2 regions of the Exiguobacterium sp. MMG028 genome follow, and region 1 is predicted to be linked to the other one. Evidence: a T-box and tRNA genes for the amino acid it is inferred to sense, from the RefSeq annotation. Region 1 holds a T-box; the other holds one or more tRNA genes.
The links. The T-box of region 1 lies ahead of PJK55_RS06135 (valine--tRNA ligase). A T-box ahead of a tRNA ligase gene usually reads a tRNA of that ligase, here a tRNA-Val.
Positions count from the first base shown of each region.

Region 2: it has a tRNA-Val gene. The T-box ahead of PJK55_RS06135 (valine--tRNA ligase) is inferred to sense a tRNA for this amino acid. The anticodon was not compared.

Region 1 is NZ_JAQJIN010000001.1:1,167,277-1,170,646, reverse strand. It holds gene hemB (porphobilinogen synthase) at 1-65, shown strand, start outside; gene hemL (glutamate-1-semialdehyde 2,1-aminomutase) at 62-1,366, shown strand; T-box leader at 1,414-1,636, shown strand; gene PJK55_RS06135 (valine--tRNA ligase) at 1,694-3,370, shown strand, end outside.
Region 2 is NZ_JAQJIN010000004.1:121,093-124,462, reverse strand. It holds gene PJK55_RS12930 (DMT family transporter) at 1-130, shown strand, start outside; gene PJK55_RS12925 (DMT family transporter) at 127-441, shown strand; gene PJK55_RS12920 (GNAT family N-acetyltransferase) at 513-1,070, shown strand; tRNA gene PJK55_RS12915 (tRNA-Val) at 1,158-1,230, shown strand; gene PJK55_RS12910 (DUF554 domain-containing protein) at 1,380-2,078, shown strand; gene PJK55_RS12905 (pyrroline-5-carboxylate reductase family protein) at 2,114-2,902, opposite strand; gene yidD (membrane protein insertion efficiency factor YidD) at 3,095-3,364, shown strand.

The DNA.
Region 1 (3,370 bases):
CCGATCTCATCGTCACGTATTTCGCAAAAGACGTCTGTCGCTATTTGGAAGGAGACTACGCATGACATACAACCAAACGCGCTCACAAGAAGCGTTCGAACAAGCCCGCCCACTCATGCCAGGCGGTGTCAACAGTCCGGTCCGTGCCTACAAATCGGTCGGTATGACGCCGATCTTCGCCGAACGCGGTGAAGGTTCACGCGTCTATGACATCGATGGCAACGAGTATATCGATTACGTCCTCTCATGGGGACCACTCATCCTCGGTCACCGTGACCCTGTCGTCACGAAAGCGATTCAAGAGCAGGCTGAAAAAGGCTGGACGTTCGGAACGCCGACCGAGCTTGAGACGAAGATGGCAGAACTCGTCATCGACCGCGTCCCATCAATCGAGATGGTCCGCATGGTCAACTCGGGTACGGAAGCGACGATGGCGGCACTTCGCCTCGCACGCGGCTATACAGGGAAGACGAAGATTTTGAAGTTCGAAGGATGCTACCACGGACACGGCGACTCGCTTCTCATTAAAGCCGGTTCGGGTGTCGCAACACTCGGTCTCCCAGACTCACCAGGTGTACCGAAAGAGCTCGCGAGCCATACGCTCACGGTTCCTTACAACGACTTGGACGCTGTCCGCGTCGCGTTCGAGAAATACGGTGACGACCTCGCTGGTGTCATCGTCGAACCGGCAGCTGGAAACATGGGCTTCGTACCACCACAACCAGGATTCCTCGAAGGACTTCGTGAAATCACGGAACAAAATGGCGCGCTTCTCATCTTTGATGAGGTCATGACGGGCTTCCGTGTCGGGTACAACTGTGCACAAGGATACTTCGGTGTCACACCGGACCTCACGTGTCTCGGTAAGGTCATCGGTGGTGGACTTCCGGTCGGTGCTTACGGCGGGAAACGCGAAATCATGGAACAGATTGCACCGCAAGGTCCAATCTATCAAGCGGGTACGCTCTCGGGTAACCCACTCGCGATGATTGCCGGTTACACGACACTCTCGCAACTGAAGCCTGAGCACTACGCGGAGTTCGAGCGTAAGGCAGACCGTCTCGCGGAAGGTTTCACGCAAGCTGGTGAGAAATACAACATCCCGCACGACACGAACCGTGCCGGCTCGATGTTTGGTTTCTTCTTCACGAACGAGAAAGTGACGAACTTCGAAAAAGCGAAATCGGCGAACCTCGAGATGTTCCGTTCGTACTATCAGAAGATGGCAGCGCGCGGCGTATTTTTGCCACCGTCACAGTTCGAAGGATTGTTCCTTTCGACGGCGCATACGGATGAGGATATCGAGAAGACGATTGCAGCGGTCGAGGCGACGTTTAAAGAGCTTCAAGAAGAGTTTTCACTCTAATCTTGACTGCTGACGTTTCTGTCGCTACAATTATTTAACAGATATGATGAATTGCTTTGATGAGGAGTAGTACGCATCATCCATTCCTTTTTAGAGACGCGACCGCTTGGTGAAAGGTTGTGAGGGATGGACGCGGAAGTCGCCTCGGAGCTGACTTTCTGAATGGAGTAAGAAAGTTCGGTCCATCGACCGTTATTCGATTTTGAGTGCGCCACTTGTTGGCGAACTAAGGTGGTACCGCGGAAGATCACGGCTTCTTTCGTCCTTAGCGTATAGGACGAGAGAAGCCGTTTTTGTGTTCATTACAATATAGAGGAGGCGCCACACATGGCCCATGAGACAAATGAAATCACCATGCCGACGAAGTACGACCCAAGTGCGACGGAGTCAAAATGGTACGACTACTGGTTAGAGAATGATGTATTTAAAGCAGACGAGGACGATTCGAAACAACCGTACACGATCGTCATCCCACCACCGAACGTTACGGGGAAACTTCACCTCGGTCACGCTTGGGACACGACGCTCCAAGACTTGTTGACGCGCCTCAAGCGCATGCAAGGTTATGACGTGCTCTGGCTCCCAGGGATGGACCATGCCGGAATCGCGACACAGGCGAAAGTCGAACAAAAGCTCCGCGAAGAAGGCGTCATGCGTTACGACCTCGGACGTGAGAAGTTCCTCGAGAAGACGTGGGAATGGAAAGACGAGTACGCGAAGACGATTCGTGACCAATGGTCTAAACTCGGTCTCGGCCTCGACTATTCACGTGAACGCTTCACACTGGACGAAGGGCTCTCAAAAGCCGTTCAAGAAGTGTTCGTTCGCTTGTATGAGAAAGGTTTGATCTACCGTGGCGAATATATCGTCAACTGGGACCCGGCTCAAAAGACGGCAGTTTCGGATATCGAAGTTATTTACCAAGAAGTCGAGGGTGCGTTCTATCACATGAAGTATCCACTCGCTGATGGTTCAGGTCACATCGAGATCGCGACGACACGTCCTGAGACGATGCTCGGTGATACGGCGGTTGCCGTCAACCCGAAAGATGAGCGTTACACACACCTCATCGGCAAGACGATCATGCTTCCGGTCATGAACCGTGAGATTCCGATCGTTGCGGACGACTACGTCGACATGGAGTTCGGTACAGGTTGCGTGAAAATCACGCCAGCCCACGATCCGAATGACTTTGAAATCGGAAACCGTCACGAACTTCCACGTATCCTCGTCATGGACGAAGGCGGGAAGATGAACGAGAACGCGGGCATTTACGAAGGGCTTGACCGCTTCGAATGCCGCAAGCAACTCGTCAAAGACTTAGAGGCGGACGGCACACTCGTGAAGATTGAGCCGCACACGCACTCGGTCGGTCACTCAGAGCGTTCAGGCGCAGTCATCGAGCCATACCTTTCGAAGCAATGGTTCGTTGACATGGAGCCACTCTCAAAAGCGGCACTCGAAGCACAAGGAAACGACGACACGAAAGTCAACTTCGTCCCAGAACGCTTCGAAGGCACATACCTCCGTTGGATGGAGAACATCCGCGACTGGTGTATCAGCCGTCAACTTTGGTGGGGTCACCGCATCCCGGCTTGGTATCATAACGAGACAGGTGAAGTGTATGTAGGGAAAGAAGCACCAGCTGACAGCGAGAACTGGACACAAGACGAAGATGTTCTCGACACATGGTTCTCGTCAGCGCTTTGGCCGTTCTCAACGATGGGCTGGCCGGACACGGACGCACCGGACTTCAACCGTTACTTCCCGACGAGCGCGCTCGTTACGGGATACGACATCATCTTCTTCTGGGTATCGCGCATGATCTTCCAATCACTTGAGTTCACAGGGAAGCAACCGTTCAACGATGTCCTCATCCACGGTCTTATCCGTGACTCGGAAGGACGCAAGATGTCGAAATCACTCGGTAACGGCGTTGACCCGATGGAAGTCATCGACCAGTACGGAGCGGATTCACTCCGTTGGTTCCTCCTCACAGGTTCG
Region 2 (3,370 bases), on a different contig from region 1:
GGTTGGAACGGTGATTGTCGGTGCTCTTCTTTTTGACGAGGCGCTCAGCGGCTGGAAACTTTTACTTGTGACGACGTTGATCATCGGAATCATCGGGTTGAAACAAGTGACAGGAGGAGAAGAAGCATGAGTTGGGTATATTTGATCGGTGCAGGGATTGCTGAGATGACAGCCGTTTTCTTTATGGGGAAATCGAAAGGGTATCAAATTTTAAAATGGTCAATCTTATCGATTTTGTCGTTCGCGCTCAGTTTTTATTGGCTATCGAAGTCGCTTGAAGACATTCCGTTAAGCTTGGCTTACTCCATCTGGGTCGGAATCGGAGCGGCAGGTGGCGTCATTCTAGGCATGCTCTATTTAAATGAGTCTAAAAGCCGCTGGCGAATCTTTTATCTAATGATGATTATCGGCAGTGTGGTCGGTTTAAAAGTTGTATCGTAAAGGATTGAAACAAGCTGAAAACGGGAATTGAATAATTCAGATTATGAGATGGAAGAAAGGGGCGGAAAACGATGCATCTTGTCGAGTTGCAGTCCGAACGTTTGCGGTTTGAACCGTACACGATCTCTGATTTCTATTTTGTTAAGTCGCTTCTCCAAGATCCTCGGGTGATGCGCTTCATCAGTCCGGATGGGAGACCGTATACAGATGAACAAACAATCGAATGGTTCGAACGTCAATTGGCCCGCTATGAAACGGGACGCCAGACGGGACTATTGAAGCTGATGACGTTCGAAAGTGATGAACCGATTGGTCATGCAGGTACGTTGCTTCATGAGTTAGACGGTAAACTCGAGCTAGAAGTCGGCTATTGGTTGTCACCGAAGCATTGGCATATGGGTTACGGACGTGAAGCGGCCGCGCGATTGATGCAGTATGCCTTCACTGAAGGAGAGAAGGAAATCATTTCACTCATTCATCCAGAAAACGTTCCGTCTCAGCGTGTGGCTAAAGCGAATGGTCTTCATTGGGACCGTGACACCTTATATCAGAACATGCTCGTCTCCGTTTATGCGGGTGATTTGGAACGCCTCTGCCGGCATATTGATCGTCAACAAATGACGCGTTAAAAAAAGTACAAAAAACTTTTAAAAAGTTGTTGCCAACTTAATAGTTTCTTGATATATTAATAGTGTCCTTAAGAGAGGACACGACCTGATTCTGTAGCTCAGCTGGGAGAGCGCTACCTTGACAGGGTAGAGGTCGCTGGTTCGAGCCCAGTCAGAATCACTTGGGTGCCAAACCCTCGAGAAACCCACCGGAACATGGGTTTCCGCGAAGCCACTTCTTGCGAGAAGTGGCTCTTTTTTTGTATATTGACACGGCACGAAAGCAATTGGTATATTCCTCTCAATACATATAGAAACGGGGAATGCAAAATGGTGCTAACAGGAACCCTCGTCAATGCCGGACTAATCGTCATCGGGTCATTGTTAGGTCTCTTATTTCACCGCATTCCAGAGCGTATGAAAGAGACGGTGACGGCAGCAATCGGGCTTGCGGTCATCTTGCTCGGCATTCAAATGGGGATGAAAAGTGAAAACTTTTTGATTGTCATCGGAAGTCTTGTCGTCGGGTCTGCGCTCGGGGAATGGTGGAAGCTAGATGAAGTATTGAATGAAATCGGCTACCGGCTGGAACGGCGTCTTGGAAGTCAATCGAGTGTAGCGGAAGGGTTCGTTACGGCAACGCTCATCTTCGTCATCGGCGCGATGGCAATCATTGGGGCGCTCGATAGTGGATTACGTGGCGACCATGACGTCCTGTATACGAAAGGGTTGATTGATGGATTTACAGCCCTCGTGTTGAGTTCGACGCTCGGCATCGGGGTCATGTTTTCGGCCGTTCCGGTGTTATTGTATCAGGGTGGAATTGCACTACTCGCCATTCAAATCATGAAGTTCATTCCGGAGTCGCTCATGGACAGCTTTATTTTGGAGATGACCGCGACCGGTGGTGTGATGATCGTGGCGATTGGCTTGAACTTGGTCGGAATTACAAAAATTCGCGTAGCCAACTTATTGCCAGGGATTTTAGTAGTAGCACTTATTGTATCGGCCATACATATGATGACGTAAAAAAAATGGGCGGAAGCGTGGCTTCCGTCCATTTCTTATGGTTTCTCAATTATTTCATGATCTTCTTTGGCACTCTCGCGTAAGGCTGAAGACATCACATCGGCAAGGTTGCGGTCTCGTAACACGCCGACACCACGGTCGGTCGGTCCACCTGGAGCAGCGACGTCAGCAATGAGTTCATTCGTCTCACGTGTTTCATGTGACAGTAACTCTGCAGAGCCTTTCATCGCCTGAGCCACAATTTGACGAGCCGTCGCTTCGTCGTATCCGACATCGGTCAAGACCGGAGTCATCGCCCCGACGATTTCATAGAAGAAAGCTGGGCTACAACCTGCGGCTGCCATAAATGCAGACATCGTCTTCGCATCCGTGATGGCCGTTCGACCGACACGTTCAAAGAGGGCAGTTGCTTTTGCGCGATCGGCCTCATCTGTTTCAGGACCGAACCATAAGCCTGTCATCCCGCTCCGATATGCGACCGGCGTGTTTGGCATCGCGCATACGGCAGGAAGTCCTGAAGCTTCTTCTAATTGGCTCGGTTCGATATGTGCCGCAACCGACACAAGTAGTGGGGTCTTCCACTCTTTTGATTCCACATACGGAATGACGCCGTCCGGTTGCATCGCTAGTACGACGATGTCATAGTCGTTCACGTTTTCTTCTTCGACGATGTGTACGCCGAGTTCATCTTGTAGGAAGTTCAAGCGTTCCCGATCACTTCGGTTCGTCATGGTAATTTGTGTCGGTTCAATTCCTGAGTCAATCCACCCTCGAACGAGCGCTTCACTCATTGATCCTGCACCGACCATTAGTAATTGTTTCATCATTCGTCACCTCTTCTATTCGATTCGGTCAATAGTTATGTTGACTATCATAACAAACCTGCTGTCGAATATCGCCCATCTTGCTCATTTGTTAAGAGATGGAAAACGATTTGACATATGGAGCGGTGAACATGACAAACGTTTCAAATCGCGCTATGATGGCACTAATTCAACAGAGTGAGGCGAAATCGCGTGAAACGTGTACTAGTAAAAGGGATTCAAGGTTATCAACGTTTTATCTCACCATTAAAGCCGCCGACATGCCGGTTTTATCCGAGTTGTTCACACTACGGAATCGAAGCGATTGAGAAACATGGAGCCGTCAAAGGCAGTTATTTAACCGCTCGCCGGCTCATCCGTTGTCAACCGTTTCATCCGGGCGGGCTCGATTACGTCCCGGATACATTTGATTGGAAAGCGCCTTTACAACGAGAGAAGCCTGAATCACAGCGAGACGATTAAGTTCGT